3 regions of the Rossellomorea sp. ABR4_004 genome follow, and region 2 is predicted to be linked to each of the others. Evidence: riboswitches for the same ligand, from Rfam matches in the RefSeq annotation. Region 2 holds a riboswitch; each other region holds the start of a gene.
What was found. A riboswitch is a leader RNA that binds a small molecule or an ion and turns the genes downstream of it on or off. The one in region 2 is predicted to bind lysine.
Positions count from the first base shown of each region.

Region 1 (11,173 bases), 510 kb from region 2:
TGCGAGGCTGATTGTGCCTTTCTCAATTCAGGCTTGCTCATTGAAGGACTGGAAGATGGGGCAGTGACGAAACAGGATCTGCATCGGATCCTGCCTCATCCCATCAATCCATGTCTCATCGAGGTGAAGGGGGCAGAGCTGAAGGAAATCATTAAACAGACATTTAATGAGGAATGGCCGCATCTTCAAGTAAAGGGGTTAGGATTCAGAGGCAAGGTGATGGGCCGGTTTGTATATACGAATATTCAAATCAATGGCCATGAAATCTTAATTGGTCAAAAGCCGATTGATCCACAGAAGATATACAAGCTTGCCTTACCAGATATGTTCACGTTTGGACACTTCTTTCCAGATCTTCAAAGACTGGAGAAAAAATACTTTATGCCTGAGTTTTTACGGGATGTCCTTCAGTGGAAATTAAAGCAGTAAATGTATCACCGTTTCCTTCCTCGTATCATACATATGAGGGAAAGGAGCGATGGCACATGATGAATGTATCTCCGATTACCATTCAGGGACATACCTTTTTAGCGATTTCTGTTGAACTGCCCAAAACCAATCTCCTCGTTGTAACGAGTGATATGGGTTATATAATGTGTGGAGCACTTGACGTAGCGTTACTAAATGAGAAGTTGAAAGACAGAGGAATCATTGCAGGCAGAGCCGTCGGTGTAAAAACAATCGATCAGCTTCTGGACGCACCTCTTGAATCCATCACCTATGAGGCAGAAAATCGCGGCATTACACCTGGCATGATCGGCCGGGATGCATTGTTGAAAATGATATAAGGATAAATTGGACCAGTTGCTTTTTTTAGAGCGCTGGTTTTTTGTTGGATGGATAGTACCATTTTCTTTATATTCTTTCATGAATAATTAACAATATATCAGGAAATACACCTTGCAAGTACGTTTTTATCCTTTATAATGGAGATACTAGGAAATTTTGTCGAAAAATGAAAGAATTACATAGGAGAATTCTATGAGGCTTATATCAACTAGGGCTTTGAAACCGGGCATGGTTCTAGCTACAACCGTATATAATATGAGAGGTCAAGCTTTAATTCATGATAACGTTCCGATTACAGAACGCATGATTTTCAGGTTGCAGGAGCTTAGTATTCAGTATGTCTATATTGAAGACTCCCTTTCGAAGGGAATCCATGTAAAGGGAACTGTTTCGAGTAAGGTGAGACAGCAAGCTGTAAATAATATTGAGATGGCCTTTAATCAACTAAGCGTATCGAAAGCGCCACCAGGTGTGCTTATGATTGAAGATAGTGCCAAGCAATTGAAGCAGGTGATTGATGTAGTCTTGTCTGAAGTAAAGGCGAATCATGATCTCCTAACCATTTTGACGGATGTTTTCACATATGACTCCTATATTTTTCATCATTCATTTAATGTGACTTTGTATACGTTATCCATAGGTCTGGAACTTAAACTGTCCACTAAACAGCTCGAGCAGTTAGGCGTGGGAGCAATTTTGCATGATATCGGTAAGATGCTTGTGCCGGAGGAAATTCTTCTGAAGCCAGGAAAGCTGACAGAAGACGAATTTTGTGAAATCAAGAAGCATTCAGAACACGGTTTTGAGATTTTGCGACAGCTTCATTCTGTGTCCCTGATCATTGCACACTGCGCATACCAGCACCATGAGCGGCTTGATGGATCCGGTTATCCACGAGGAATCAAAGGTGAGGATATCCACCCCTTTGCAAAAATCATTGCGGTGGCCGATGTATTCGACGCCATGACGTCAAATCGTGTATATCGGAAAGCCATGCTTCCACATCAAGCGCTGGAGGTATTATATGCAGGAAGCGGTACTTTGTTTGATACAAATGTGATTGAAGCCTTCAGGTCTTCTGTTGCCATTTATCCAAATGGGATGGTTGTCGAGCTGAATGATGGCCGAAAAGGAATTGTGACCGATCAAAATAAAGGTGTAACGGATCGACCGGTGATCCGGATCATAGAAGAAGATGGACAGGAAATACAAACTCCTTATCCCATGGATTTAAGTACGGAATTGGATAAGGTAATTACCGGATTTGATCCGGATTATGAACCACAATCTCTTAAAATTAAATAATTTTCTTGCGTTAAACCCCTCTTACTTTGCATACAAATAGCTTGTAAGGGGGGATTTTTTTGTCAAAGTTTAAAACATACAAACCCCGAAGAGGAGGGCCGCTGCCTTTTCGATATGTGATGATCATCACGATTCTATTCTTTATGATTTCAACTGGATTCGGATTGTGGATCATTAACAAAGGTTTGAAACCGACACTGCTTGCTTATGCTGAAACTCAAACCAGCAGGATCGGTACGTTGGTTATCAATAAAGCAATAAACAAAAAAATTGCAGATGTTCTTGATATTTCGGATATAACGGAAGAAGTGAAGAATACAGAAGGCGATATTGTTTCATTTAAATATAATACTCAGACCATCAACCGGGTTCAGGCTGAAATCACCAACTTAGTTCAGCAAAATCTACAAGAAGCAGAGGAAGGAAATTTAGAAAACCTTGAATTTATTACCGAAGTGGAAATCGATGAAGGAAAGTCAAAAGCAGCGAAGGGCATCACATACTCTGTCCCTCTTGGGCAAGCGACCAACAACGTGTTACTCGGAAACCTTGGTCCAAAAGTGCCGATTCGCTTTCACTCGATCGGAGATGTCCGTTCTGATATTAAAACTACGGTAGAGCAATTCGGGATTAATAATGCCGTTGTAAAAGTGTTTGTCGAGCTTGAAGTCAATGTCCAGATCATCATTCCATTTGCAACGAAAACCGAAACCATCAAGCAGGATATTTTGGTTGCCATGGGTACCGTTCACCTGGATGTACCTCAGTTTTATAACAATGGTGGTGGTGAATCCAGTCCTTCTATTGAAATTCCCACAAATTAGTCAGGAAAAAAAGTTGTCAAAAGAATGATAGTTTGTTATATTAATAAAGAAAATTTTATAACACACCACATCATCAGTCCGATGGGGTAGAGGCGCAGGGTTCAAGAGTAAGCTGTTTGAGGATGACAACTGAGAGAACAGATGAAAGGGAACTTTTGCCGAAGTAAATATACATGTCGAATGTGTATTTGCTGGGGTTATCTTGAAGAAGGATAACACTGTCATTATAGGGAATCTCTATAATGGGGAGCTACAGATCGTGATGGAGCACTTAAATTACTTATTAAGGTAATGATAGCTTCTCTATCGTTGCCTTTTTTTATTATCCTCTGTCATGCTACGATGGTTCCCCCCTATCAAATAGGAGGAGGACACTATGGAAAACACGATTTACTCATTATTACCACCCCTTTTAGCCATTCTTATGGTTATACTCACGAGACGGGTTCTACTTTCACTTGGAGTAGGAATCGTTGCGTCTGCCTTTCTGTTAGCAGATTTCTCAATAACGAAAACATTCAGTTTTATGTGGGACGCCTTTAAAGGCATCTTCGTCGCAGATGGAGCGCTCAACACCTGGAATGTCTATATTATCTTCTTCTTGCTTATTCTTGGTGTCATCACTGCATTTGTGAATATTTCCGGCGGTAGCCGCGCATTCGGTGAATGGGCGATGAAACGCGTGAAAACGAGAAAAGGTGCACAGCTCCTTGCAGCCGTTTTAGGTATCATAATTTTTATTGATGACTATTTTAACGCTCTTGCTGTTGGGCAGGTTTCCAGACCCATTACAGATCGTCACAAAATTTCACGTGCCAAACTAGCCTATATCATCGACTCGACATCGGCACCGATTTGTGTCGTTTCACCAATCTCAAGTTGGGGAGCGTACATCATCGGTATTATCGGTTCGATTCTGGCTGCACACAGTATCACAGAGTACACTGCATTTTCAGCCTTCGTTCAAATGATTCCAATGAATCTTTATGTCTGGGCAGCTGTTCTGCTTGTCATCATGGTTGCTGCTAAAGGCTTGGACTTTGGAAAGATGAAAGAGCATGAAGTAAGAGCCCTTGAAACGGGAGCCCTTTATGATCCTGAAAAAGAGATTCCAGGCGAATTGAAAAATGATCTGCCTGTCAGCTCAAAAGGATCAGTTGGTGATCTTGTCTGGCCGATCGTAGCACTTGTTATCGGTACAATTGGAATGATGCTCTGGACAGGATATCAAGCCGTTGGATCATTTGACATCCTGCCGATTTTTGAAAATACAGATGTAACGAAATCATTATTATATGGTGGGTTATTCGGTCTCCTTGTTGCGCTGATCTTCTTCATCCGTCAAGTCAGCTTGAAAGGAATCGAAGGTAAAGCAGTTGGAGTAGCAGTAGTGGAAGGGATCAAATCCATGTTACCTGCCGTTTACATCCTTATCTTCGCCTGGACGATCGTCACATTGATCGATCAATTGCAAACAGGTACGTATCTTGCGGGTCTGGTTGAACAATCAAGCTTACCGATGCAGGCACTTCCAGTCATTTTGTTCTTAGTTGCCGGAATCATGGCATTCTCGACGGGAACTTCATGGGGATCTTTCGGAATCTTACTTCCGATCGCCGGGGAAATTGCTGCAGCGACAGATGTAAGTATCTTACTTCCTGCTATGGCAGCTGTATTAGCCGGATCCGTATTGGGAGATCACTGTTCTCCAATCTCGGATACAACCATCCTTTCCTCTACAGGAGCAGGAAGCAATCATATCGATCACGTTCTTACACAGCTTCCATACGCCTTAATCGGGGCGGTTGCTGCTTCAATTGGATATCTTGTATTAGGATTCACTGGAAGCACATTATTCGGTCTTGGTGTTGTGATCATCTTAATCATCGCATTCGCTTTTCTGTTTGGTGAAAAAGCAAAACCGGCTGTTTCAGAACAATAATAAAGAGGCTGGGACAAAAGTGTTTTAGTCTAAGTAAACCCGAACCAATCCGCTTCTTAGAGGCAGAGTGGTCCGGGTTTATTTATATTTGGTCCATTTGATTTTAGCAGTCTCCAGCGGTTGATTGGAGTGCAAGACGAAGACTCCTGCGGGAAAAGTAGCTTATGTGAGACCCCGCAGGCTTGCCGAGGAGGCTCACGGGCTACCCGCGGAAAGCGTAGTCTTGCACGGAAATCATTAGCGGTATTAACAACTAACACTTCTATTGTTCGTCTTTATTTCGTGATTTTTAGTTTTTTCCCAGCCTCTTTTTATTATGTAATCTTGGATATTCATTAAAACCCGTGACGGTATCCCAAAACCCACCTCAACCTTTCCGATCATTAATCCATCATGTTTCGACAAAATTCTTATAGTGAAATAGTACCTGTCCCATTTTTAAAAAATCTCTGTAAAAGCTTCAAAATAGCTTTGACAATTGCCGTGGAACTAGCTATACTGACTTTAGATTATAAATAATCTGAAAATATAAAAATTTCAAATACCTTAAATTGGTAGTTGGAAAGAACTAGGGGGGAACCAACATGGAGAAACGTGCCCAGTTTGGAACACGAGCAGGATTTATTCTTGCTGCTGTCGGGTCAGCAATCGGTTTGGGAAACATTTGGCGTTTTCCGGCAGTAGCGTATGAAAATGGTGGAGGAGCATTCTTTATTCCTTATTTATTCGCTCTTCTTACAGCGGGAATTCCATTATTAGTGCTTGAATTTACGTTAGGTCATAAGTACCGTGGATCGGCACCACTATCTTATTTCCGTCTTAATAGGAAATCAGAGTGGCTTGGCTGGTGGCAAGTATTAATTGCATTTGTTATTTCTACCTATTATGCCGTCATCATCGCATGGGCGATGTCATACAGTGTATTTTCTTTCAATTTAGGTTGGGGGAAGGATACAGAGTCATTCTTATTCAACGACTATTTGAAGCTTACGGTTGATCCTGGTCAGACGGGCAGTATCGTTCCTGGAGTATTCATTCCACTTGTATTGGTATGGGTGATTACGTTAGGAATTCTTTTCAAAGGTGTAAAGAAGGGAATCGAAGTAGCGAATAAAATCTTTATTCCGGCACTAGTTATTTTATTCTTAATCATTGTTGTTCGCGCTTTAACGTTACCTGGAGCATTGGATGGTTTAGATGCATTCTTCAAACCGGATTTCAGCAAAATAGCTGACCCTGGTGTTTGGGTAGCGGCATACGGACAAATTTTCTTCAGTTTATCCATTGCATTTGCGATTATGATTACGTATTCCAGTTACCTTCCGAAGAAATCGGATATTACGAACAATGCGTTCATCACTGGCTTCAGTAACTCAGGGTTCGAATTGCTTGCAGGTATTGGGGTATTTGCTGCTTTAGGTTTCATGGCTCAATCTCAAGGTGTAGGTGTGCAGGAAGTAGTAAGTGGCGGAGTTGGACTGGCGTTTGTGGTATTCCCGCAAATCATTAACGAATTCCCGGCTCTTAACGGTTTATTCGGATTCCTGTTCTTTGCTTCCCTGGTTTTAGCGGGGCTGTCATCACTCATCTCGATTACGGAAACGTATGTAGCAGGGGTTTCTGAAAAGTTCGGAATTTCCCGTACGAAAGCCGTTCTATTCGGTGGAGGTCTTTCTGCTATCATTTCAATCTTATTTGCCACTCAGGGTGGATTGCTCTTCCTGGATGCGGCAGATTACTTTATCAACCAGTTTGGTGTAGCATTCGCCGGACTAGTTGAAGTATTAGTAATTGCCTGGTTCCTGCGTAAGTTAGGTACATTCCAATCTCACGCTAATGGAATCTCTGATATTCAGCTTGGTGCATGGTGGAAAGTATGTTTAGGAGTCATCACACCAATCGTTCTTGGTTGGATGATGTTCGGATTATTCAAAATGAATTTATTAAGAGAATTTGAAACTGAAACCGGAAACTATGGAGGTTACTCAGATGCCTTTATCCTTTACAGTGGATGGTTTGTAGCAGGATTTGCAATTCTTGCAGGTGTTGCCTTCTCATTCAAACGCTGGCATGCCAAAACAGAAGCTGAAAGCTATAAGGAGGTAAGCTAACATGACTGGTAGCGCAATTGCAATGATGGTTGTAGGGATGGTCATCATTTGGGGTGGATTAGCAGCTAGTATCATGAATGCTGTTTCCAAATCCAAAAAACAAGTGTAAAGAGTCAAAAGATGAAGCAGACGATGGGTTAACCATTGTCTGCTTTTTTAATGTTTTTTGCTTTTGATTCTGTCTTGACGTTCCCACATTCGTAAGTGAGGGTATGGGTCAAAGGACCATTCCGTTAAACCATTATCCTTGTACATTCCGTAGTGCAGATGGGGAGGGAATTTCCCTGATGTCCCTGGGGGTCCGTATCCAGAGCTACCGACACCGCCAATAACCATCCCCGGTTCCACCACTTGACCTACATGAAGATCTTTAGAGAAACCACTAAGGTGGGCAAAATAATGATAGGTATTATTAATGTCACGTATGCCGATACGCCAGCCTCCATATCGGTTCCATCCTTTCATCTCGATGATTCCATACGATGTTGCTCTTACAGGTACACCATAATCAGCAAAAAGGTCCGTCCCTTCATGAATCCGTCTTCCTCCCCAACCACGGGCGTCACCCCAAGTGTTCCGGTAACTGTAATTGAATCTGAGGGGAAGGGGGAAGGCTTTCTGGTTTAAATGGATGGTCCCGTATTGTTTATAGATTTTTGCATTTCCCATAATGATACTGACCGTTTTATCCCGTTTGTAGTAGTCCCACAGAGCGAGCTTGAAATTATCCCGGTCGATTCCGTAGCGTAATATAAAATCTGTCAAAGCAGCCAGTATATCTTCATCACTCTTAAGGCTTGCTTTTCCATCGAAGTCTCCATCCCGGCCAATCCCGTTAAATAGGGCAATGGTTTCAGGATTGTCGTCTTCCTGGGTAGGATTCAGAGGGCCGACCCATTTTTCAGGCTCCATATAGATTGATATAAGTGAAGAGGGCTTTTCCCTGTCTTTGCGGGCAAACCGTAGACTGCGTTCATACTGATCAACAGCAGCAAGATAGTACCAGGGAATATGAGTCAGAGCCTCGCTTTTCTGAAATAACTCCATCCTTTTCGTGTGAACCTGTTCGTCTGTCAGTTTTTCTGCAGCAAAGGTTTGATAAGGGCTTATCAACATGAAGAAAGCCACAAAGGCTAAGACCAATCGTTTGTACAAAATTATCCCTCCATTTTTAGGGTCCTACTACTAGTTTGTATCGTTCATCGGGATTCATAATCATCAATAAATGGTAATAGGGTATCACATGCTTGTTTTCACTTTTTTAGTATGATAAAGTGACAAAAGAAGTATATTGATGATGGCTTTTTTTACATAAGATGAACGATTTAGAAAGCGTTTCACTCTTTGCCTAAGTCAGAATTATTTAGGATTGGAGATGAGGGGTATGAGTAAGAAAGATGAGCACATTCGTAAACCGGATTGGCTTAAAATTAAGCTGAATACGAATGATAACTATATGGGCCTAAAGAAAATGATGCGTGAAAACAACCTTCACACGGTTTGTGAAGAGGCTCGTTGTCCTAATATTCATGAATGTTGGGGAACTAGAAGAACAGCTACCTTCATGATTCTTGGAGATATTTGTACACGAGCATGCCGTTTCTGCGCAGTGAAAACGGGCCTTCCAACTGAATTAGATCTGAAAGAACCAGAACGCGTGGCAGATTCTGTTCAATTAATGAACCTGAAGCACGTAGTTATTACAGCTGTTGCACGTGATGATCTGAAAGATGGTGGATCGCAGGTATTTGCTGAAACGGTTCGTGCCATTCGTCGTAAGAGCCCGTTCACTTCCATTGAAGTATTACCTTCCGATATGGGTGGAGTTTTTGATAATATCAAAACATTGATGGATGCAAAGCCAGACATCATGAACTACAATGTCGAAACCGTTCGTCGCTTGACTCCAAGAGTTCGTGCCCGCGCTACCTACGATCGCACATTGGAATTCCTGCGCCGTGCAAAAGAATTAAATCCGGAAATTCCAACAAAATCAAGTATCATGGTTGGTCTTGGGGAAACGAAGGAAGAAATTCTTGAAACAATGGATGATTTGCGTGCCAATCATGTTGATATTGTGACATTAGGTCAATACCTGCAACCATCGAAGAAACACTTGAAGGTGCAGAAATATTATCACCCTGATGAGTTTGCTGAACTACGTGAAGCTGCGATGGAAAAAGGCTTCAGTCACTGTGAAGCAGGACCACTCGTTCGATCTTCCTACCATGCCGATGAGCAAGTTAATGCAGCTGCCAAAGCAAGACAAGCAGCAGGAGAGCAAGAAGTTCAAAAGGCATAATTTTTCATATATAAAAGGACTGACTTGAAGGAGAAGATCTCTAACAGTCAGTCCTTTTTGTAGCAAAGAATATGGCATCCTGCAATGTTTGATGCCTGTCTCTACTGTCTTCTAATTATTCGACCATGTTATCTGTGTTATCTTTTCGCTTTTGGCGGTCTTTGTTGATTTTGTGGACGTCGTCGTCCTGCATTTCGTATTTCTCAGATGTCATTTCACCATTTGGATTTTCACCTGCGTCTACATTTCTTCCCTGAGGAGAATCCTGCAGCATAAGGTTGATGGTATCATCAATGGCTGTGTTGGCGTTACGGCTATCGCTATCCATTTTGGCCAGGTTTTCTACATTGCGCATCAGGCTCTTGTCATCGGTCACATATACATGGTACCAACGGGGAATAACCGACATCGCTGTTTTCTTTACTTGATCGGCTACTTCAAAGCGGCCATCTTTATCCTTTTTGTCCGTCACGTATGAAATCAGCACTTCTTCATCAGTGACAAGAGTGGAACAATCCTTGACATCTGGAAGGGATACACTCATTTTGCTGATCGTGTCGGCTACTTGTTCACGATTGATGCTGTACATATCCTTTGTGGAAATAGTTTGACCACCTGTAGGACTTTTCTGTTGGCGGACATAGCCAAAATCCTCACCGCGGTGAGCTCCTTTTTTCGTCCAGCTATTTTCGTTGTACAGGTCCTCGCGGTCATTCACGTTAATGGTATTTCCATTGTCGTGAAACATTTCTTCATTGGCCGTGTCAATTCCATCACAAGCAGTTCCGATTAGAGCAATACTTAGTACAGTTGTACCAAGAATGAATTTATTCAAGTTAAACACCCCCTATTTGATAGGGTGACCATGTCTTATGACAATTTTTCATAGTAATTAATGGACAATCCGTTATAATTTAAGATAAGGAAATGAAAGTGGGTGGACAAGATGATTTGTGTGCAGAATACATGCTACAAAATCGTTGAGGAATTTAGAGACGGGTTCAACGAGGAAGCATTTAAGGAAAGATATAGTGACATCTTAAGTAAATACGACTTTATCCTTGGGGATTGGGGATATGGCCAGCTCCGCTTAAAAGGGTTCTTTGATGATCATAATCAAAAAGCCTCTTTTGATACAAAGGTGAGCACACATAAGGATTACTTGTATGAATACTGTAACTTTGGCTGCGCTTATTTTCTTGTAAAAAAAGTAAATAAATAATGATGGAAAAGGAACAAACCGTCCAGTTTGTTCCTTTTGTTCCTTTACTTATTTTCAGTATATGGAGGTTCTTCATTCACATCGGGATCTGCATGAACAGGGTGTGATCCAGGCTCCTGACGTGGGATATCCTGATGAAGTGATTTGTTTTCATAGTTGAAAGCACTGTAATATCGCTGCCCTTCTTTCCAAGGAGTGCTCTTGTTCTCAACGGGAGTATGCTTTCCTCGGGGAGCGCCATATGGCCCTTCTGGCAGTGTTTCTGGCACGATGAAATTGCGGTAGGTTTCAACGTTGGAAAAGTCACTATATACTTCATCTTCTTTGTCTCTTGGTTCTCTACTCATTATATCTCCCACCTTTCATACTTGTAGTATGTGAGAGTGGGGTGTACTTCATTCTTAATAGTCCGCTGTAAGAGCGACTACATAATGATTTCTCCTAGAAAGTCCCTTAATTCATCGGCTTCTTCCTCCGTTAGCTTGAAGACACTTTCTACATATCCAGGTTCATCCAGGTCATCCCTGCCGACGATCGCAAATCGACTGCCTTGAAGGTCTAGTACTAAAGATTTTCCGTAATAGCGAGCTGTCTGGGTAATCGCTAAGTCGTAACGCTGATTTTCCCCCATAAAACTCACAAAGCGTGTTTTTGTATTTTCTGTATCATCGTATAAAT
Region 1 is NZ_JBSWVM010000001.1:1,528,387-1,539,559, reverse strand. Features, by position in the region: gene ACXAF2_RS08140 (bifunctional metallophosphatase/5'-nucleotidase) at 1-429, shown strand, start outside; gene ACXAF2_RS08135 (YunC family protein) at 486-788, shown strand; gene ACXAF2_RS08130 (HD-GYP domain-containing protein) at 982-2,094, shown strand; gene yunB (sporulation protein YunB) at 2,154-2,918, shown strand; lysine riboswitch at 2,998-3,179, shown strand; gene ACXAF2_RS08120 (Na+/H+ antiporter NhaC family protein) at 3,295-4,860, shown strand; gene ACXAF2_RS08115 (hypothetical protein) at 4,981-5,199, shown strand; gene ACXAF2_RS08110 (sodium-dependent transporter) at 5,445-6,971, shown strand; gene ACXAF2_RS08105 (methionine/alanine import family NSS transporter small subunit) at 6,973-7,080, shown strand; gene ACXAF2_RS08100 (M23 family metallopeptidase) at 7,128-8,087, opposite strand; gene lipA (lipoyl synthase) at 8,356-9,273, shown strand; gene ACXAF2_RS08090 (YhcN/YlaJ family sporulation lipoprotein) at 9,389-10,108, opposite strand; gene ACXAF2_RS08085 (YutD family protein) at 10,220-10,495, shown strand; gene ACXAF2_RS08080 (cytosolic protein) at 10,540-10,842, opposite strand; gene ACXAF2_RS08075 (DUF3055 domain-containing protein) at 10,920-11,173, opposite strand, start outside.
Region 1: another riboswitch for lysine. It lies ahead of ACXAF2_RS08120 (Na+/H+ antiporter NhaC family protein); the one in region 2 lies ahead of ACXAF2_RS05530 (aspartate kinase).

Region 2 (11,173 bases):
CCATAAACCATTCGCAAAGTGGAAGATCGTGGAAAGGACACCCAGCACATAAAATCCTAGCATAAATGGATTCGATAAGATGTTTTCCATCATTTGAAAGTTCACTTCAGCCCCAAATGCTGCTGCTACCCTTGTTTCCCATACATGCCAAGTAACAAAAATGAATGTGATTACTCCAGATACACGTTGAAGTAAAAACATCCAGTTACGGAAATAACCAAACTTACTTGCATTGTTCTTAGAAGTGAACGCAATGTAAATTCCGTAGATTGCATGGAAATACAATGGAAGGAAGATGATAAAAATTTCAAGGATATAACGGAAAGGTAAACTTTCCATGAAGTGTGCCGCCTGGTTAAATGATTCTTCCCCGCCAGTGGCAAAATGGTTCACGACTAAATGTTGTGTTAAAAATAATCCAACTGGAATAACACCTAGCAATGAATGAAGCCTGCGATAATTAAATTCTCGATTTCCAGCCATGATTTACCCCCCTTAATGATAAAATATGAATTCGTTTTCTAATGAATTTTTAAGAATGATTAGACGACGATACATATTTTATATTGTAACAATAATGTGACATGTCCATTTTACTCCCAAGGAGTGGAAGCGTCAAGAAAACGTATACATAATTTCGACAATACCGCAAAAATATTTTCAATTTATTGATAACAGAAAAGATGAGGTATTGCCACGTTAAATGTTCGAAAATTCAAATAAATATCAAATAAAAATTATATCACCAAAATATCCCAAGGTCATTTTTCAAGGTATGGGATGATAAATCCCCTTTTCATGTATATAATAGTTTTATAGAAAGAGGGGATTTACTTGGAACAGAAAAAAGAAGAAGTACATCAACCGTCCGTTCCAATCTTCGGATATGAAATGTTACGCGACATATTGATTCCAGAAATTTTAGGAAAGCATACACCCGATATACTATACTGGGGTGGAAAACAGCTCTCTCGGAAATTCCCCCTTCAGTCATCAGAGGAACTGATATCGTTTTTCGCTGAAGCCGGCTGGGGAACCCTTACACTGCTGGAACAAAAAAAGAATGAGATGACCTTTGAAATAAGCGGTCCGGTGTTAGAACGACGCCTTGCTTTAAAGTCGGATGTAACATTCAAACTGGAAACGGGCTTTCTAGCCGAACAAGTACAGTTACAAAAGAAATGTGTGGCAGAGGCTGCCGACGAACTACATAAACGGAGTCATTCAGTGAAAGTGATTGTAAGATGGGACGAGAAAGACAAAGTAGAATAATCCTTATCCACATCCTTTTCATACTCATACTCTAATAAAGGGTTGCCCATGACGGGGCAACCCTTTTTCACTTGTTCCGCTTACTGCTCCATTAGTATTATAACGTGATTTCTTCCATTTTCACCGCGTCCAGGTTAAATGCAGTATGTAGGACGCCTGCTGCTTTTTGCATATTTTCCTCGTCTACGACAGCAGATACTTTGATTTCAGACGTACTGACCATTTTCACCACAATGTCGTTTTGAGCTAACACTTCGAACATTTCCGCTGCCACCCCTGGATTTGAGATCATACCGGAGCCAACGATCGAGACTTTTGCAAGCTCACTTTCATGCTCAACATGGGTAAAGCCTAATTGCTCTTTGTTTCGTTCCAGAACAGCAAGGGTTTCATCCAGGTCTTGTTCTTTAATAGAGAATGATAAATTGGTCGTATTCTGATCGGTTTGGCTTTGAATGATAATATCTACATTCAGGTGATTTTTGGCTAAGGTGGTAAACACTGAAGATAGTCCCGTTAATGCGTTTCCTAGTCCAAATACAGTTACACGGATGATTTCACCTTCAAATGCTACGCCCCTCACGATCAGGTTTTGTTCCATGCTTGCTTCCTCCTCAATATACGTTCCTTCAATTTTTTCAATACTGGATCTGACTTCTAAAGGAATTTGATAATTCTTGGCAAATTCCACTGCCCGTGGATGCAGGACTCCAGCCCCTAAATTAGCGAGTTCCAACATTTCATCATATGAAATGGACGGTAATTTCCTTGCTCCTTTAATATAACGCGGGTCCGTTGTGTATACCCCGTCTACATCTGTATAAATATCACAGCGCTCTGCTTTCAGAGCAGCCGCGATCGCAACGGCGGTTGTATCCGATCCGCCACGACCGAGTGTTGTAATTTCCCCCGATTCCGTCATGCCTTGGAATCCCGCTACGATCACCACTCTTCCCGATTGAAGGTGACTCACCATCTTTTCAGTATGAATATTGGTGATCCTCGCATTGCTGTGAACGGATTCCGTCTCGATCCCGGCCTGCCAGCCTGTGAATGAGATGGCATCATGTCCGGATTGAATCAGGGCCATCGTGAGGAGCGAAATGGTCACTTGCTCTCCAGTAGAGAGAAGCATATCCATTTCTCTCTTACTTGGTTGCGATGTAATTTCCCTCGCCAATCCAACGAGTGTATCCGTCGTTTTCCCCATCGCGGATACCACGACCACAACATCATTTCCTCTTTCTTTTTCTTCTGCGATTCTTGACGCAACATTTTGAATTCTTTCCACAGACCCTACTGAAGTCCCACCGAATTTTTGAACAATAATACTCACTGCTTCTCCCTCTTTCTCACTCGAGTGCTTGATTAAGACTCATTCTTTGATGGTGAAGAGTACAATCACAAATCATCCTAAACGTTCATGGAACAGGTTCAACACCTGCGCTGGATAATAAAAAAAGCAATGAGAATAATATCTCATTGCTTTATGAACATACAGCAGAACATACTAAATAGGTTCATGGGCATTGTGAGATAGCTCTCCAAGATTGAATCATCTTGACAATCCTACATTTCTTAAACGTAGAACCAGCGGAATCAGCATGAGACCAAAACCACTTCGGCGACTCTCCCCTTTCCAGGCATCTCAGCAGAGCTCATACTCCTCTTTACCTGTACTTTTGAAGTTCGCACCTCTATCACCACTTTAAAAAGTGATAATGTTATAAATTTTCGTTAATTATAGCACACAAAAAATTGTGATTCAATGCACAATTCAAAATAAAATTCATTTTATTTTTGATTCACATCGAAAACCTTTTTGATATTTAGTAGGAGCGAGTAGTGGTTGAGTTCCGCTACAGGTGCTCGCTTTCCGCGGGGCGTGAGTTGAGCCTCCTCGGGCTTCGCCCTGCGGGGTCTCAACTTTCACGCTATTCCCGCAGGAGTCGAGCACCTTCCGCTACAATCAACTATCATAGTCAACAAGTTACTTAGAAACCATTATAAAAACAACACTCTTTTAAATATGAACTCAATCAAAAGAAAGCACATACTTCCTTGTTTCTACAATTACCTACTTCAATTTCTCAGCCAATACCTTAGCCACGGCTTCCGGAATCCCTATCTCTATAAACTCTTCCACCGTTGCTTCTTTCATCTTCTTCATGGAACCAAAGTGCTTGAGAAGCTGCTTTTTCCGCTTTGGTCCTATGCCGTCAATGTCATCGAGGGTGGACTGGAATGCGCTTTTTCCTCTGAGCTGTCTGTGGAACGTGATGGCGAATCGGTGGACTTCATCCTGGATCCGCTGAAGTAAGTAGAATTCCTGGCTTCTCTTTTCAAGAGGAACGATTTGCAATGGATTCCCATATAGCAGTTCCGATGTCTGGTGCTTATCGTCTTTCGCAAGGCCGCCAAGTGGGATATCCAACCCCAATTCATTCTCAATGACATCCCTCGCCGCTTCAATCTGCCCTTTTCCCCCATCGATGATAATGAGATCGGGTAAAGGAAGTCCATCTTTTAATACTCTCGAATACCGTCTGCGTACGACCTCCCGCATGGAGTCATAATCATCTGGCCCCTTGACGGTCTTAATCTTATACTTTCGATACTCTTTCTTCGCAGGTTTCCCGTCCAGGAAAACGATCATCGCAGACACAGGATCCGAACCCTGAATATTTGAGTTATCAAATGCTTCAATCCGGAAAGGAGTATAAATGCCCATATGCTCTCCGAGACGTTCGATCGCTTTAATCGTCCGTTCTTCATCTCTTTCAATCAAGGCGAACTTTTCTTCAAGTGCCTGTTTGGCATTCTTTTCGGCAAGCTTGACCAACTCTTTCTTCTTTCCTCGTTGAGGCTTGGTGATTTTCACCTCGATCAGCTTAGCCGCCAATTCTTCATCAATCTCCTCAGGCAAGAAAAGTTCCTTTGGCTTAAAGTGATTGGATTTCGAATAAAATTGACCTAAGAAAGTCAGAAATTCGTCCTCGGGTTCATTATAGAGTGGAAAGAGTGATACATCTCGTTCAATGAGCTTGCCTTGACGCACAAAGAATACCTGTACACACATCCAGCCTTTGTCAACGGAATATCCGAACACATCCCGATCAGTGAAATCGGTCATGGTCATCTTTTGCTTTTCCATTGTCGCTTCAATGTGTAGGATTTGATCGCGGAATTCCTTCGCTCTCTCAAATTCCAGATTCTCTGCTGCTTCATTCATTTTCATCGTTAATTGATTCTTGATATCTTTATATCCGCCATTCAGGAACCTGGAAATTTCGTCAGTCATTTCTCTATAAGTGTCTTTACTAACTTCTTTGATACAAGGAGCCAGACATTGACCCATATGATAGTAAAGACATGCACGATCGGGAAGGGTCGTGCATTTTCGTAACGGATACAGCCGATCCAGAAGCTTTTTTGTTTCATTAGCGGCTCCTGCGTTGGGATACGGACCAAAGTAACGCCCTTTACCCCTTTGGACTTTGCGGGTCGTAATAAGTCTTGGATGTCTCTCGTTTGTTAACTTGATAAACGGGTAGCTTTTATCATCCTTTAGCATGACATTGTATTTAGGATCATATTTTTTGATCAGGTTCATTTCAAGCACCAGGGCTTCCAGATCCGATGAGGTCATGATGTACTCGAAGTCCTCAATTTCACCTACCAACCGTTGAGTCTTTGCATCATGAGAACCGGTGAAATAAGAGCGCACACGATTCTTCAATACTTTCGCTTTCCCCACATAAATAATCGTACCTTGTCTGTCTTTCATTAAATAACAACCGGGTTGATCCGGTAATAGAGCTAATTTATTCGTAATGGTAGGGTTCATCGACTCTCTCCCTTCTTATCTGTCCATTTATAGACGGTGATGGTTGAATAAACAGGATCGAATAGCTCCTGTGATTGGGATACTTGGACTTTTTCTATTTTTTCATCAAGGTTTTCAATACCCTGTTGTTTGAATCCATTAACCACAGATCCGGTCAGATAGATTTCTTTATCCATATGCTGAATGTCTTGAAGGAATTGAGAATAGGTTAACACTCGCTTATGTGAGTAAGGTGCATCCAGATAGGAGTATACTCTTGTTTCTTCCCATGTGTATACCATAATCGGACTTTCCTCATTTTTTTCTGAGAAGTATGACTCTGTTTTGTATACGGCGGGTGCAGAAGAGTGATAATCGGTCAACACACCCACACTCGTTCCTATATGCAAAATAAACCACAGGCTCAGGGTGATGATCTTCATTGTATTGAGATGTTTCATCCATCCTATTAACAAGAAAAATCCTACTAATATGGCCAGAGGCAGAATATGTCTCGGTTTATCAATATTTTGTGCAAATAATCCCCAGATAAAATAAGAGACGAATGAAATAAGGAGCAATACAGTGCCTGTACCAGGTTTAGACCACTTCCCAGTATTTTTTACACTTAATAAAAATAGAACCGCAGTGATGACCGTAATAGTAAGTGATTGTGTCAACAGTCCGTTCCAGCCTATATTGATATATATATAATTCCATAACCTTTCAAAAAATCCTGTATCGGGCTCTACCGTTCCTCCCCATTCCGTAAAGTGTCCGTCTGTAAAACCAAAGGCAATCTGTAGCAGAGTCTTGAGGCTCCCTGCATTGGCGGCCAGTGCCGATAGCCACACTCCTTGAGAAAGTATGAGAAGAATCAGATGAAAAGCGATGGCTTTCACTTTTTCTGGACCACTGCCGCTCTCCTTCCAAAACACAAACCAATAGTAGAGAATCCCCACACCAAATGCGATATAGGATAATCGTATTCCCATCAAAATGGCGAATAGGAGAACGGGAAGAACAGCCGCATTCTTCGTCTTCAGTATGACAGCCCTGTGCAGACTCCATAAATACCACCATAATACCGGGATAGCTGCACCTTCACTCATGGCTTGAACGGTCATCGCACTCGGATAAGAAAGGGAAAATAGTAATAGGGTAGCAATGATGGCTTTTCTTCTCTCTAGGTAATGGCCAAACAGCCAATATACAGGAAGAGTTGAGCTAACCAGCAAAATCGTATTAAAAAGCTGAAGGGATAAAACCGCGTCATCAATAATGGTGTGAACCACCATTCCCCCGAAAATAAAAAAAGGATAGCCTGGAAAATGAGGCTGCATCTTCAATAAATCAAATTCGATGACTCCGAGAGCATAATCAACTTCGTCCCAGCTTGAAGCATAGGGCGGAAGCAATATAAGTCTGTATATAAAGTACAGGCTGAAAACAACCAGTATACTTATCATCCATTTGTCCAAATGTTTATCAATCATTGTTTTTCTCCTGTTTCTCTCCAAATAAAAACCAACTCAGTTTGAAAACCTTCTTAGCCTATTGTAAGGCTTTATTAGAAAGGTTTCCAATCATGAGTTGGTTCAGGGGGGTTTAAGCATTTATTGATTTCACATCATCCGATTTTTTGATTGTCTTTTTCTGTTGTTCCATCCCCGCAGGCACGGACTTTCGATTAAAAGGGTTAATGAGTTTATCCGTTCGGATTAAGTATATCCATAAGAATACGAATCCGAAGTAGAGCCAATAGGCAAGCACTTGTTCAATCGTTGGATTGTGGCTATAGCCGAACATTGCCGCCATGAACAGACCGACTTGACCGCTGATCAGAACCTCATTACCTGTGTCTCTCTCATAGTGAAGCTCATCTTGAAAGTGCTCAGGCATAATCTCCACAAGATTATATACTTCATCAGGTTTCCCTTCTGCTGTTGTATATAAGGAGCCCATGATCCCAAGATCCTGAAGAATCCCTACTCCTTGAACAAGTAACCCTGCTGCGATGAACATAATCAGCAATCCTGTCACATTAAAGAATGTTTTCAATTTGAATTTCATGGCACCTGAGAAGAACGCATAGCCAAGAACCATGGCAAGTAATAGTCCACTAAGTGCCCCGTAGCTTGTGAATACTTTCGTAACGTCTCCTCCACTGATGGCAGCGAAGAAAAATACGGTTTCGACACCTTCACGAAGGACGATCAAGTATGAGTGAATGATCATCGCTGATACACTGCCTGCCGTTAAGGCGGCATTGATCTTCTTCTCCATTTCCGTGTTGATCCCTTTGGACTGCTTCCTCATCCAGCCGACCATATGAGTCAGCAGGAAGACGGATGCAAACATGATCCCCACCTTCAAGTAAACTTCAGCTCCAAAACTCGAGAACCCGGTCAGGACGACCTGGAACAGTAGAGCAACCAAAAAGCTGGATACGAGGGCAAGCAATACTCCTACGTAAACCCATTTCTTATATTTGTCTGCTTTTAATCTTGTAAGATAAGATAGAATCAACCCTACAATCAGAATCGCTTCTAAAGACTCTCTCAGTGTAATCAAAAATGCTTGAAAATCCACTTTGTTTCCCCCTTTGATACCCCGTACCCCGGTGCTACTGTTTATTTTTACGTTTATTGATCGTAATCAGTATAATTAGAATCAAGACCAGTGCTAGTGAGAAGTAGAGCCAGAAGCTTGAGCTTCCCCCTTCACCTATCCCATCTAAAAATCCCAGATTCTCTTCGTTCAGATGACTTTCATCCGCTTTCTCAGAAGGAATCGGAAATAACGGTCGAAGTTCTTTAATGATCGATTCAACTTCTTTATCGAAAGCTTCAGGATCATTATCTTTGCTTCCAATCCCGAACAAACCGGGATTTCCCAAGGAATTTAACGCAGTATCGAATGCAGCATACATCTTGTCTGCCTCTTCCTGGCTTTTTTCTTCAACAACAAATGGTTCCAATACATTAAACGTCCCTCTCGCTTTAGCAAGAAGAAGTTTCGCCTGCCCATAATCGTCGAATTGCTCTTGAGCGAAATGCAGTCTTCTTTCGATATTCAGCATCAACGCTGCTCTCCAGCTTTCTAATAAAAGATCCTTGTCTTTTTCCTCGAAAGCTTTTTTTAGATCGGGCTGCACCTTTGAAAAATATAGTTCAAAATCTTTTTCATACGAATCATATATTTTCTTTGCGTTATCCCAGTCATCATTCTCTAAGCTGTTCTCCAGCTCTTTATACGCTTCAGCGATTTTCTCTTCCCCTGGATCCCCATAAGAATAAGCAGATGCCTGTGACGGGATAAATATGTAGTTGAGAATAAACATCAGTGAAAGACTAAAAAAAAGGCTTTTTTTCATATGGAAATCCTCCTGCATTTTCAATGATAATGATTATCATTATACTTGTCAATACGATTTTAAAGGCCTTCAATGGATGTTGCAGAAATTTTGTGAACATTATAATCTATATCCACTTTTTCAACAGGCCGTTTCATTTCTTGTGCGATAGCCGGAAGCACATTAAACATATAGGCTTTGAACTTGATGAAGGATTGTCCCTTCGTCCGGACTCTATATTCAATTGGAACTTCCATCATTCTGAAACCTTTACGCATGATATTTAGAGTCACCACTTGAGCATAATTATAGTCATGAATGATTTCTGCATGTTCCATTACTTGTTTAGAGAATGCCCTCATCCCTGATTGACCATCATAGATCCAGGTTTTCAGCAACACACATTGTAGTAAGGTAAAACAATAATTACCGAGGCGGCGATGGATCCTCATCCCGTCGATGGTTCCCTTAAAGCGTGATCCCATTGTATAGTCTGACTGATTCGTGAAGATCGGCTCTAACAGCTCAGGAATTTGAGATGCAGGATATTCCCCATCCGCATCAATCATGACTCCGATATCCGCTCCTTTTAGCAGCGATTCCTTTAACCCTCTTCTTACCGCAGCCCCTAAGCCTGAATTACGTTCCATATGTACGATGTAGTCTGCTCCTGCTTCTTCTGCAACCTTAACGGTGTCATCGGTCGACCCATCATTCACCACAAGTACTTCGACCTGAACATCAGGATGAAACTCCCTGGGAATGTCACGGATGACATCCCCGATGGTTTCTTCTTCGTTATAAGCAGGCAAAAAAACAACAACCTTCTGTTTATTCACGATGTTCTTCCTTTCTTCTAAATGCTTCTTCTAATACAGGTCCACGTGCATGACTCGGGAATGGTGCTCCCAGAATATGAGCGATGGTACTGGCCATGGAAACAAGACTATGCTTGGACTCTACCTTGCGTCCCTTATGGATATTAGGTCCGTGCATGATAAATGGAACGAATCGTTCTCCTTCATCAAGATGCCCGTGTCCCCCGATTCCATCAGCCTGCCCATGATCGGCACAGATAAATAATGTTGTATTATCCATCTTGCCTTCCTCGGTCATCCATTGGACAAAGTCTTCAATCAATCGGTCTGCTTCTTTTATCTTTTGCAAATACTCGTCGTATAAAACCCCGCGACTGTGCCCGGTTTGATCGGTGCCGATCATTTGTACGATGAATAAATCCGGATCTTGTTCTTTCATGATATGTTTCGCTTTTTTCATGATTGTCGGATCGGCTTCATCGTTATGCATGACGGCTGTGAACGTATCAACGTCAGACCCCATGGAATCGACCAGATGGGCAACCCCTAATAGCCTTCCCTTCTTCCCTACTTTTCGTAAAGAGTCAAAAATGCTTTCGACTTTAATCCCCAGCTTCCAAACCATATTCGAGGTGATCCCGTGTTCATATGGATACGTCCCGGTGAACATGGATGAAAAGCAGACAACCGTGCGGGCAGGATATACCGTCTCCATGTTGGAGAATTCTGTTCCTTCTGCCTTGAGGGAATCCAAAAATGGTGTTTCCGCTTCTTGAAATCGTTCCTTCCTCATTCCGTCCACCACGATGACCACGACACGATCTGCCCGATCTTCTTTCCAATCTTCCGCATTTTTCGCATATTCTTCATACATCTTTGGCTTCCAATCGAATAAATAACGGTGAAGAATAAATGTGAAAACCAAAAGACCTCCAAAGAAGCTTAAGAACTGAACGATTGGCAGCGGCTGGCTTGTATCAAGGAGGGAGTACGTGTACTGCCAGTAAGCCAGCAATAATAGAAATTTAGGAAGCTGCTCCTGGGCATTCCCGCTTGTAGAGTCACTGTTTTTCAGCACGAGCTTCCAGAACCTTGTGAAGTTAAGCCAAGACGTTCCGATGCGCAGGTGATAATATAACGTTCCCCAGAATAAAATCGTGAAGAAAAAGTAGAGCCCGACTCCTAACAGTGATAACGCGAGATTCCATTCCAATCCGATGATTAAGTAAGCCACAATCGGTATCCACAGGTAGTTTCTTAAAAACAATGGGAAATCATAAACAAAAAATAATATAAAAAGTGGCAGGGTGATCGCTAAACTAATCGTGAAATTCAGCCAAAATGGTAACGATGCAAAATCACCAATATGAAAGAGAAGCATCGTACCTATAGTGAAAATGGGTGTGAAGGGTTTTCCTTCATTTAATAAATTCCAGCAGCGTGCTGCTACCTTTTCAAACTTAGAGGCGCTTTTCACTTTATGCCCCTCCTTTTCTTTTACTTAACTTTTTAATGAGTGTCAGTGAAATAGGATACTTCACTAGCGCATATAAACCTACAGAATATGAGAATATGAATTTGATCCCATGTGTCAGAACTGCGATGGTCATACCTGTTTCCAAGGTTACTGAAAATTGATTGAGCCCAAAAGCCATGATTGCTTCATAATTCGCAAGCCCACCCGGTGTAAGTTGAAAGACCTGACCGATAATGGTTAAGCTATTCACCCATATACCTTGAAAGGTATAAATTCCTGTATTTGTTGCGATACAAACGGACAGCAACAGGGCCGCTTCCAATATCCAACTGATGAAAACAAGGAAAAATGCATAGAAAAATCCCCTCCCCTTTATGAGAGAGAGCATGACATTCCATTGCTGATAGAGAAATCGACGCTTGTAA
Region 2 is NZ_JBSWVM010000001.1:1,018,777-1,029,949, forward strand. Features, by position in the region: gene ACXAF2_RS05520 (succinate dehydrogenase cytochrome b558 subunit) at 1-483, opposite strand, end outside; gene ACXAF2_RS05525 (YslB family protein) at 835-1,272, shown strand; gene ACXAF2_RS05530 (aspartate kinase) at 1,370-2,608, opposite strand; lysine riboswitch at 2,802-2,980, opposite strand; gene uvrC (excinuclease ABC subunit UvrC) at 3,350-5,119, opposite strand; gene ACXAF2_RS05540 (hypothetical protein) at 5,116-6,594, opposite strand; gene ACXAF2_RS05545 (FTR1 family iron permease) at 6,707-7,690, opposite strand; gene ACXAF2_RS05550 (hypothetical protein) at 7,725-8,474, opposite strand; gene ACXAF2_RS05555 (glycosyltransferase family 2 protein) at 8,534-9,292, opposite strand; gene ACXAF2_RS05560 (alkaline phosphatase family protein) at 9,285-10,748, opposite strand; gene ACXAF2_RS05565 (lysylphosphatidylglycerol synthase transmembrane domain-containing protein) at 10,750-11,173, opposite strand, start outside.

Region 3 (11,173 bases), on a different contig from region 2:
GAGCATCCCCGATGCCCCTCTTTTTTTAGCTTGCTGATTTAATGGGTTTGATGATTCGGGAGTTCATTTTTTTCACGTTCAGCGTGTGGGTGATCATGCCCGTGATGATCAGAAGGATGCCGATCAGGGCGGATCCTGATGGGAATGGAACGGACAGGATCGCCGCTTCTCCCATGATGACAAACAGGATCTGAGTGGATTGGGTCGCTTCCACCGCCGCAAGCTTGCCAGGATGATGGCGGGACTGATTTGTCGCAATGAAGAAAAGGGATGTCGCAATCACTCCTGAGCAGATGGCGACAATAAAAGATTGTGTCATTTGCGACGTGCTGGGTGCCCCCACCTTGAAATACGCATAGCACGAAAGGATGACCCAGAAGGGAGTGCTTGCAATCGTCATCCCCAGTACACGTTGGAAGGTATCAAGCTTTCCGCCGCACACCTCCATCATCTTCCGGTTCCCAAGTGGATAAGCAAAGGCTGCGATGATTACAGGTAAGACACCTACCACCATTTCTGAAGGTGACAATCCACCGGCATTTTCCTGCTGGATGAAAAGGACTCCCACTAAAATGATAGAGGAGATTGCCAGTGCTCTTTTTTGAATGGATTGCCTGCGCTTCACCGGTCCCGAAGTATAAAACAGGGGAGCAAGCAAGATGCCCGCGACGATGGTAAACTGCCACGTGCCCGCCACGAGCCAGCCCGGTCCGTACGCAGCCGCATAGGTGATAGGGCCATAAAAGAGCACAAACCCGACAAAACTCCATGTCAGCCACTCAAATGGTCGCTTCCTTATTTCAATCCATACTTGATTTACATTCTTCCTTAAACCTACAATAAGGAATAGGAAAGGGAGCATGAACAGGAATCGCAAGGATGAACTCCACATCCAGCTTCCACCCGCTAGCTCCATTGAACGGTTCAGAATAAAGGTGACGGCAAAGAACATAGATGAAATGACACCGAGAGCAAGCTCTTTGATGATGAACACTCCTTTCTGATTCATATACTATAGTTTATTTTATATATATTATAATATACTTACATATGTTGTCTATAGAAAGAGGTAGGAATATGAACAATGACGGTTTGACTTGGCAGGATCCGGAAAAATTGGCACAACACGTCGGGATGACACTGAGACGTATACGACATGAGCGCGGGCTCAATCTGCAGGAGCTCGCCGCATTGACCGATGTCAGTACATTGACTTTGGGCAAGATTGAAAGGGGAGAGGCGAATCCGTCTTTGACGATCATCTGGAAAATAGCGAATGGTTTAGCTATCCCGATATCCGCTCTCCTCGTGGAAAAACAGGAAGTCCAGATTTCCCGGAGAAATGAAGGGAGCAAAGTGATCAGTGCCAATGAGTCCTTGACCTTGGAACCGATGTTTACTTCCTCTGGCTATGGCTCATTGGAAACCCACAGGGCCTTCCTGAAACCTGACAGTGAGTACAGTGCCGATGCCCACCAGCCCGGGGTGATTGAATTTGTCACCGTCATGGAAGGAAGAGTGCGGGTGAAGGTGCAGGATGACGAATTCGAGCTAGGTCAGTATGACTCGATCAAGTTCCATGGTGATAAAGGTCACAGCTACATCAATATGGAATCAACGGAAGCAGTCCTGCATTTTGTGATGATATACACGGGACGGACAGATTGAAGCTTATCGATGAGGATAAGCTTCTTTTTTTTGTAAATAGCCTAACGATGGATGTTGAAAATGGTTAATTCGTTCTTTTTTGGCTTTGGTACCTTTTTTTATTCAGACTTCTTGCATGTTGACTACATCCGATTTACTTAATTGCGTCGAAATCGGACATGATTGCGTCATTTTTCGAGGTGATTGCGTCATTATTAAGTATAATTGCTTCGATTCGAAGATTATTGCGTCGATCTCCAAAGGTTATGCGAATTTTTGAAATAAATGGAAAAACACTCTACAATGCACACCTCCCTCTTTTCACAAACTTAACCGAAAAACCAATTGACAACTATTTCAAGAGAATGATATAGTAATTCCAATAAAATAATAAATCACTCTCTGATAATAGAGGCGCGAGTATGATGAGTACCTTCTTTGAGAATAATGGATTCTGAGAAAAGAAGGGAAAGGCAGATCGCCGAAGCAGAAAATAGCCAATTCTATTTTTTGTTGGGCCAGCATTGAAGAAATGCTGGACTGTCACAATGAAGAAGTTGTGGAGCACTATTGAAGAGATGTTAATACATAGTCTTCATCATGTTTCCAAAACTTTTGATGATAAACCGTATGAGCATCGCTTCATGCGGTTTTTTTGTGTTTTTTTAGAGAGAGTCAAAAGGAGTATAGGATATGAGTACAGTTGATGTGAATGTTCGTGGAGATCTTGAAATCGGGGGAATGAGCACGGGTGAGTTGGTGGAGACCTATGGGACGCCTTTAATGGTCTACGATGAAGGGATGATCCGTGAAAATGCCCAACTTTTCCGGAATGCTTTCAAAGAGAGCGGATTGCAGTTCCAGGTGGCATATGCGAGTAAAGCGTTCCTATGTAAAGAGATGGTACGCCTGGCAGAGCAGGAGGAGCTTTCCCTGGATGTTGTGTCTGGAGGGGAATTGTATACGGCCCTTGAGGCAGGATTTCCAGCGGAGCGTATTCATTTTCATGGGAACAATAAGTCGGAAGAAGAGCTCCTCATGGCACTTGAGGCTGAAATCGGCTGCTTTGTCGTCGATAGTTTTCTGGAGCTTGAACTGCTGCATGACCTGGCCAAGGAGCGTGAGCAAAAGGTTCAGATCCTGATCAGGGTCACGCCAGGTGTGGAAGCACACACACATGAGTACATCACGACGGGACAGGAGGATTCGAAATTCGGATTCAGCATATCTAACGGGCAGGCAAGTACGGCGATTCAACTGGCTATCCGCAAGCCATACTTCTCAATGCTTGGTCTCCATTCCCATATCGGATCCCAGATTTTTGAACGGGAAGGGTTTGATCAGGCGATTCAAGTACTGGCTGATTTCCTGCAAAAAATCCGAATCGAGTTTGATGTGACGATGCCGGTGCTGAATATTGGCGGAGGATTCGGTGTCCGGTACACAGAAGAAGACCAGCCCCTGCCGATACCAACTTATGTGAAATCTATTACCGATAGTGTGAAGACCTATTTTGAAAAGAATGAATATCCGCTCCCTGAAGTATGGGTGGAGCCGGGCCGAAGCATGGTGGCAGAAGCGGGGACGACGCTGTACAAAGTGGGATCAAAGAAAATCATTCCTGATGTGCGTACGTATGTCGCGATTGACGGAGGGATGACAGATAATATCCGTCCGGCTTTGTATCAGGCAAAATACCATGCGGTCCTGGCCAACCGCCCACAAGAGGAGTGCACTGAGCTTGTGAGCATCGCAGGGAAATGCTGCGAATCCGGTGATATGCTGATCTGGGATCTGATGCTTCCTCCGACGAATTACGGTGATATACTTGCTGTCTTCAGTACAGGAGCCTACGGGTATTCGATGGCGAGTAATTATAACCGGATCCCCCGCCCGGCCGTTGTGTTTGTACATGATGGGGAATCACGGGTCGTGATCGAACGTGAATCGTATGCAGATTTAGTTCGCAATGATCGATAAAGGGGTAGTTCTCCCTTTCTGCAATGGTATGGGTACTAGTTCCTGCCCTGAAAGTCCATAACTTAACAACATCTGTATATCAAGAGAAGGCTGCGTCTAATAAGACACAGCCTTCTTTTGATTGCTATTCATATATTCTCTTCCAAAAGTTTTATAAGTAATGGATGAACTTACCTCGCGGGATACAAGGATAGGTCCTCTGTCCCGGTCAGAAGATCCAGGTTCGAATCACACAGAAGCTATTGAAGCATGCAGCCTTCTTTGTATCGTCAATCCTCCTCTTTTGAGAGCTGCATCAGAAGTTGATGAACCTCATTCGGCGTCATCATACTCGAATCCTCTCCATCCTCTTCTTTTAAAATATTGATTTCATGATTGAGCTGTTCCATCTTGCGGTCAAGTAAAGCCGCCTGTGTAGCGGCTTCCTTTAACCCATCCTGGATATGGGCGGGGATCTGCTTGTTATATTTGTAGTAAATTTTATGCTCGAGGCTTGCCCAGAAATCCATGGCGATTGTGCGGATCTGGATCTCCACATACACGACTTCCACGCGATCTGTCAGAAAAATAGGAATCTGCACGATGAGGTGAAGGCTTTGATACCCATTGGGCTTCGGATTCTTGATATAGTCCTTCACTTCTACCACCGTGATGTCATGCTGGGATTGAATCAAGTCCGACACCTTATAGATATCCTCGATGAACGAGCAGGTGATGCGTACGCCTGCAATATCCCGGATTTGTTCTTTCATCTGATCAAAGGAAGGTTTCATGTCCTTCTTGGACATCTTCTTCAGGATACTTTCGGGGGACTTAAGTCGGGTCGAAATGTGTTCGATCGGATTGTATTCATGGATGACCTGGAATTCTTCCCTTAAGATATTGATCTTTGTCCGGACCTCTTCAAGGGCGAATTTATAGGAAAGCATGAAGCGATTCAGGTTCGTTCTCAGTTCTTTCAGGTTAATCTCATTCACGTTGTCTGCTCCCTTAGAGTGTAATGGTACCAGTATACCCAATTTGACCCCTCGACATCTAGTATGAAAACGTGACAAATATGTATCTATTTTCATAAATAAGTTGAATAGAATCCAGTGTTCACATGGAGACTAGTTCTCTACTCCCGAAAAATAACCCCAATTGAGAAATGGCTGTGCTGAGACTTACAATTTAATTAACCACAGACATACAAAATGACTCCTAGAGAAACAAGCTTGCATCCCCGTATTAGCATAAGACTCTGTAAATAAGGAGGTGAACACTGACGAATCTTAACTCTGGTAGTCTACTTAAATATTTTTAGGACTACATACCTTCTTTATTTTTCCCTCAGCAAGAATCTACTCATAAGAATCAATCAACTGACGAAATGAATAGAATAGGAGAATGTTCATGAAAAAGCTTAACGTGAAACCACTTCTTGTTGGTTCAATTGCTGCGACGATGATTTCAGGGTCGATGTTCCAGGTGGATGCACTCGGTATCTCTTCCAATGGGAAGGAACTCGAGGAGTCTAATGTTGATAAGAATGAAGCCATCAAAGGGGAACATACCATCACCCTCATCACTGGTGATGTGGTAAAGGTGTCGACCCTCCAAAATGGCAAACAAATCATTAATGTGGAGCCTGCTGATAAGAATGGCGAAGGTGTCCGGGTCATGACCATCAAAGACGAAACTTTCGTATTCCCGAACTCTGCCATGCCTTTTATGGCCGCTGGAAAAATGGATGAAGACTTATTCAATATTACAAAATTGATCGAGTATAGGTATGATGACAAGAATCAAGCGTCTGTACCTGTCATCGTAGAATACAAAGAAACCAAGTCTAAGACTTTCTCAGCAGCTCCCGCCCCAAAAGGATCGAAGAAAGTGAGAGACTTGGAAAGCATTAATGGAGCGGCCCTTTCTGCAGAGAAGAAGCAGGCAGAATCGTTCTGGAAAGACGTCACTGTTCAAAGCGAAAAGAAAGATTCGGAAAAAACACCCCAATTTGAATACGGCGTAGATAAAATCTGGCTGGATGGCCGTGTAGAAGCAGCCCTTGATCAAAGTGTACCGCAAATTGAAGCGGATTCCGCTTGGGAACAAGGTTTTACAGGAGAGGGAGTCAAGGTTGCCGTACTTGATACAGGAATCGACTCGGAGCATCCGGATATAGCAGGGCAGATAGATGATGCTGTAAGCTTCGTACCTGGTGAAGAAGTGAAGGACGTCAATGGTCACGGAACCCATGTTGCCTCTACCGTTCTTGGGACAGGTGCAGGTGATGGTAAACATAAAGGTGTCGCACCTGATGCCCGCTTACTGGTAGGGAAAGTTTTAAGTGATCAAGGATTTGGGCAGGATTCCTGGATTATCGACGGAATGGAATGGGCTTCAGAAAATGCGAAAATCGTCAATATGAGCCTTGGAAGCGATATGCCGAGTGATGGAACAGATCCAATGGCAGAAGCAGTGAATCGATTGACAGATGAGAATGGAACCTTATTTGTCATTGCTGCGGGTAACAGAGGCGGGGAAGGTACAATCGGTTCACCAGGTACAGCAGATTCAGCCTTGACGGTTGGAGCAGTGGATAAAGAGGATGAACTGGCGTATTTCTCTTCCAAAGGTCCGCGCTATGGGGATATGGGACTTAAACCGGATCTTTCAGCTCCAGGTGTGGGAATCGTGGCGGCACGTTCTCAATACTCCAGTGGGACCGGAGATTACAAAAGTTTAAATGGTACATCAATGGCGACTCCACATGTTGCCGGTGCAGCTGCCATATTAGCAGAAAAATACCCTGAATGGGATGGAAAGACATTAAAACAAGCTCTGATGAATACGACAAAGAAGCTTGATGGTTACCAGCCTTATCATGTAGGAACAGGACGGGTGGACGTAGCTGCTGCCCTGGATTCACAGGTTAGGGCAACAGGTTCGGTCTCATTCGGATTCTTTAAGTGGCCTCATGATCAAGCAGCTCCAGTAGAAAAGGTAGTGACCTATACAAATGATAGCGAGGAAGAGATCACTCTTGAACTCGAATCGACTTTTGCAAATGCGGAGGGAGAAGAGGCACCAAGCGGTATGCTGACAGTCTCTGATCAAACCGTTACGGTTCCAGCAGGGGGAACGGTGGACGTAAACGTTACACTCGATTCAACGCATGGTGAAACTGGCTCCCGTTACCAAGGATTCCTGACAGCCAAAAAGGATGGAACAGAACTTGTACGCACCACGATGGCAATGGTCAAGGAAGAGGAGAGATATCCTCTTACATTGAATGCAACCGATCGTGACGGATCGAAAGGACAGGCTTATGTCGTGCTGTTCAGTGAAAAGATGCAGCCTGAAGTATTTGGAGTAGATGGAACACTCGAGCTTCGACTGCCGCCAGGCACTTATTCCGCTATGTCACTCATGGATGTCGATGTAGATACGGATCACGCCGGAGTAGCCCTTGTTGGAAATCCGGAAGTGAAGCTGAACGGTCCTAAAACCGTCGAGCTTGATGCACGAAAAGCGAAGGAAATCAAAGTTGAGGTACCGAAGAAAGCAGAAGCGAACTATCGTCGTATGGAGTATCACCAAACCATTGGTGAGATGCCAATGACAAGTTTATACTTAATGCCGGTGTGGATCGATAAACTATATGCCGTACCGACCAAGGAAGTGAAAAGTGGCTATTTTGAGCAACTGACACGCTGGCGCCTGACAAAGCCACTACTGACGATCGATTTTAAAGGAAAAGAATTGGATGATATCCCATTGGCAGGAAGCACCTTATTGGATGGAAAATATAATCTGTCCACCGTCTATGCTGGAAAAGGAAGCTCAACTGACTTTGATCGCCTGAAAGCGAAAGGAAAAGCTGTCGTAGTCGATCGAAATGCAGAGTTGAGTGTGTCACAGCAGGCGACCAATGCTGCAGCTGCAGGTGCAAAGTTGCTGATTGTTGTGAACAACGAAGATAAAGAATTCAGCGTATATGCAGGAACTCCGGAATATACGGACAATCCACTGGCTGTTGCCGCCATCAGTAAAAAAGAAGGGGATAAGCTTGTAAAAGCGGTCCGTTCAGGGAATATAAAGTTAAAGGTGGAAGGAAACACAGATTCTCCATTCGTGTATGACCTAATGGATGTCCATGAAGGATCCATCCCTAAGGACTTAACTTATGCACCAAAGGGCAAGGATTTAGCGAAAATCGATACCCGCTACAATTCACATGTAGAAACCGATGGGGGAGAATTCCGTTATGACCTTCGTCCACATACAATGGGTGCGGTAGGTTTCCTTCAAAGGCTTTCAATGCCGAGTGCCCGTACTGAATATGTATCGGCTGTAGAAGGTACAGGCTGGTATCACCAGGCAAACGTACTTGATGCAACGTGGGAGATCCGTCAACCACTCGTTACGTATACAAAAGGACAAAAAATTACAGAAAACTGGTTCTCACCGGTCGTCCGACCAAGTCTTGGACAAGGCTACTGGGGTCCTAGAAGACAAGGGGATTCTCTCCAAATCAATGTCCCTGCATGGGCTGACGCAGGTAAAGGGAACACTGGTGGTACGGATTATAATTTATCTGTTCAAAACCAGACCTCACAATTATACAAAGGGGACACGCTCCTGAAAGAAAGCAAAGGGCAGGCGCTGAATGCTTTCGGAATCTTACCGAAGGAACGCACCCAATTCAGGTTCGTCACAGATGCGAAACGTGATGAAAATCGCTGGAATACATCCACCCGGACCCATTCGGAGTGGACATTCTGGACAGAAGAAACAGATGAATGGCAATATGACCTGCCATTCCTGACTCTGGATTACAAAGTGGATACAGATGTGAATGGGGATGCATTAGCCAATCGCCCGACGAACTTGGAGTTATCCGTCGGCAAGGTGGAAAATGGTGTAGGATACGGAAATGTGGAAGGAGCAACTTTAGAAGTGTCCTTCAACGAAGGAAAGTCATGGAAAAAAGTAAAGCTGAACCAGGATGGCGATACGTTTAAAGTGACCATTCAGAATCCTAAGAAGGCAACGAATGTTTCATTGAAAGCAAGTGCTTGGGATGATGAGGGGAATAAGATCACGCAAGAAATTATTAAGGCTTATGGATTGAGATAATTAAGAAGGAAAGATGCCTCGATATAGTGGAGGCATCTTTTTTTATGTTGCAATAGGAGAGGGACAGTCAATGAAAAAGCAACCGTCAGTGAGGTCATTGAAACTTTTTGAGTATATATACGTATAGTATAATGATAGATCTTGATGTAATTCGTAACAGGGGGTGTCACTTTGAAAATAAGTACCTTTAGAAGCATGACAGAATCAGGTTTGAATAAAAAAGTGAATGACTTCTTAGAAGATCAGACCATTGAAATAATCGATGTTAAATTTTCAATGACCATATTTGATTACGGAGTGATGATACTGTACAAAAAGATGGAGCAATAAATGAACAGTGAATTAGAAAGTATTTTCTTCCTGCCCATTTGGATTGGAGCCTGGATTCAGGAAAGAGTTGGACAAGGAGTAAAAGGGGTCATCAGTTACGTGGCAATCTACTTCATTGTTACGTCATTCCTATTCATCATTACGAATGGAATAGAAGTTTGGTTCATCAATCAGATGTTTTCCTTTTTCAATACATATCTTTTGTTAGGAATGCTATATGTGTTTTTTATTTACTGGAAGAGATCAAAGTAGAAATCCTAGCTGAAGAGTGAACTATCTTTATCTGATTCAATAGAGGGACGGACCTTCATTTGCAAAAATGAAGGTCCGTCCCTCTATTATATTAAGATAGAGCATCCTGTACATACTTCTTCGTCGCAGCCTGATAAAATCCTGCCTGAACTGTCAGTACGGATACGATCAGGACATTCAGGACAATGTTGAGGTTCTCTTCCTTGATCCCGTCAAAGGTCGATAACAGGGTCTTGCATTCTTCCTTGATGAATCCATCGATATGCTCGTTAACCGAACCATCCACCTTCTTTATGGAAGGAAGGGTTTGATGGTGGATCTGGTCAAAGACCGTCGCATAGGCAAGATAAAGATCCGTGGGATTGACGATGTCATCCGTTCGGTCTTCTATGTTGTTGAACACCAGGGTCAAGATCTTCCGGATGGATTCAAAATCCAGGGTAGCTTTGAGGTCTTCGACGATGAATAGCATGGCGGCTTGTTCGATGGTATATTTTTTGCCGAGCTGCGGGGAACCGATCAACCCTTTCACATCCCGCTTCACCCAGTTCTGAACAGTGCTTTGGGGGAAGTTGGTGAATTCGATCAGATTACCCAGGGAGACGATCTCATTGAGTGAAAAACCGGTTTCTCCCTTGGCCGGCTTTAGGAGTTTTTGAATGATGGGAGGAAGGTCTTTTTCTTTATGTAAATCCGTCCACGAATCCTGAAGCACCTCAATCGGGGATCTGCTGGTTATGCCGCTCAGAGAAAGAAGCAGGTCGGCCATATTTTTACGTGTCAGTATAAACGTTTTCATCGTGATTACCCCGTCTCTTTTACAATATCTTCTTTTATACTACTGGTTCGGTCGGGTCTCGTCAATTTCACCTTTTACTTGTATTTTTCCTGAAAAGGACGTATAATAAATTCAGATACAGGTTCATATGAACTTGAAATAGGAGTGAGGAGACAAGATGGGGAAACGTATATTTTATTTCCTTTTAACAAACGTTTTAGTATTACTGACGATTAGTATCATTTTTTCCGTTACGGGAGCAGGGAGCTACATCACTGCCTCAGGCGGAATTGATTTCGGGGCATTATTGATATTCAGTGCGATCATCGGTTTTTCCGGATCATTCATTTCATTGGCCATGTCACGTTGGATGGCGAAGAGAATGATGGGCGTCCAAGTGTTGGATCCGAATGGAGCCTTATCTTCTGATGAACGGGCAGTTGTAGAGAAAGTTCATCGTTTATCAAGAGCGGCTGGCTTAGTTCACATGCCTGAAGTGGGAATCTACCATTCTCCTGAAGTGAATGCCTTCGCGACGGGTCCTTCGAAGAAACGATCACTGGTTGCCGTTTCGACAGGATTACTCCGTGAGATGGATGATGACGCGGTTGAAGGTGTCATTGCCCATGAGGTGGCCCACGTTGCGAACGGGGATATGGTGACGATGACCTTGCTGCAAGGTGTGGTCAATACATTTGTTGTCTTCCTGGCACGAATCGCCGCATGGATTGCGTCACGATTTGCAAGGGAAGAGATGGCACCAATCGTGCATTTCATTGCTGTGATTGTATTCCAGATCGTATTCTCTATCTTGGGAAGTTTAGTCGTCTTCGCTTATTCCCGTCACCGTGAGTATCACGCTGACCGTGGTGGAGCGGACCTTGCCGGTAAGGATAAAATGGTCCACGCCCTGCAAATGTTAAAAGCATACTCAAGTCGTATGAAAGGTGAAGATGACACAGCCATCTCCACATTAAAAATCAACGGCAGACGAAAATCAGCCATCTTCTCGACTCACCCTGATCTGGATGATCGGATCAGTCGGTTAGAAGCGAAGTAAGTGGGACT
Region 3 is NZ_JBSWVM010000002.1:328,717-339,889, reverse strand. Features, by position in the region: gene ACXAF2_RS14525 (DMT family transporter) at 26-985, opposite strand; gene ACXAF2_RS14520 (helix-turn-helix domain-containing protein) at 1,078-1,668, shown strand; lysine riboswitch at 2,049-2,225, shown strand; gene lysA (diaminopimelate decarboxylase) at 2,341-3,627, shown strand; gene ACXAF2_RS14510 (GTP pyrophosphokinase) at 3,897-4,556, opposite strand; gene ACXAF2_RS14505 (S8 family peptidase) at 5,020-8,745, shown strand; gene ACXAF2_RS14500 (hypothetical protein) at 8,917-9,075, shown strand; gene ACXAF2_RS14495 (hypothetical protein) at 9,076-9,327, shown strand; gene ACXAF2_RS14490 (DUF1836 domain-containing protein) at 9,419-10,126, opposite strand; gene htpX (protease HtpX) at 10,284-11,165, shown strand.
Region 3: another riboswitch for lysine. It lies ahead of lysA (diaminopimelate decarboxylase); the one in region 2 lies ahead of ACXAF2_RS05530 (aspartate kinase).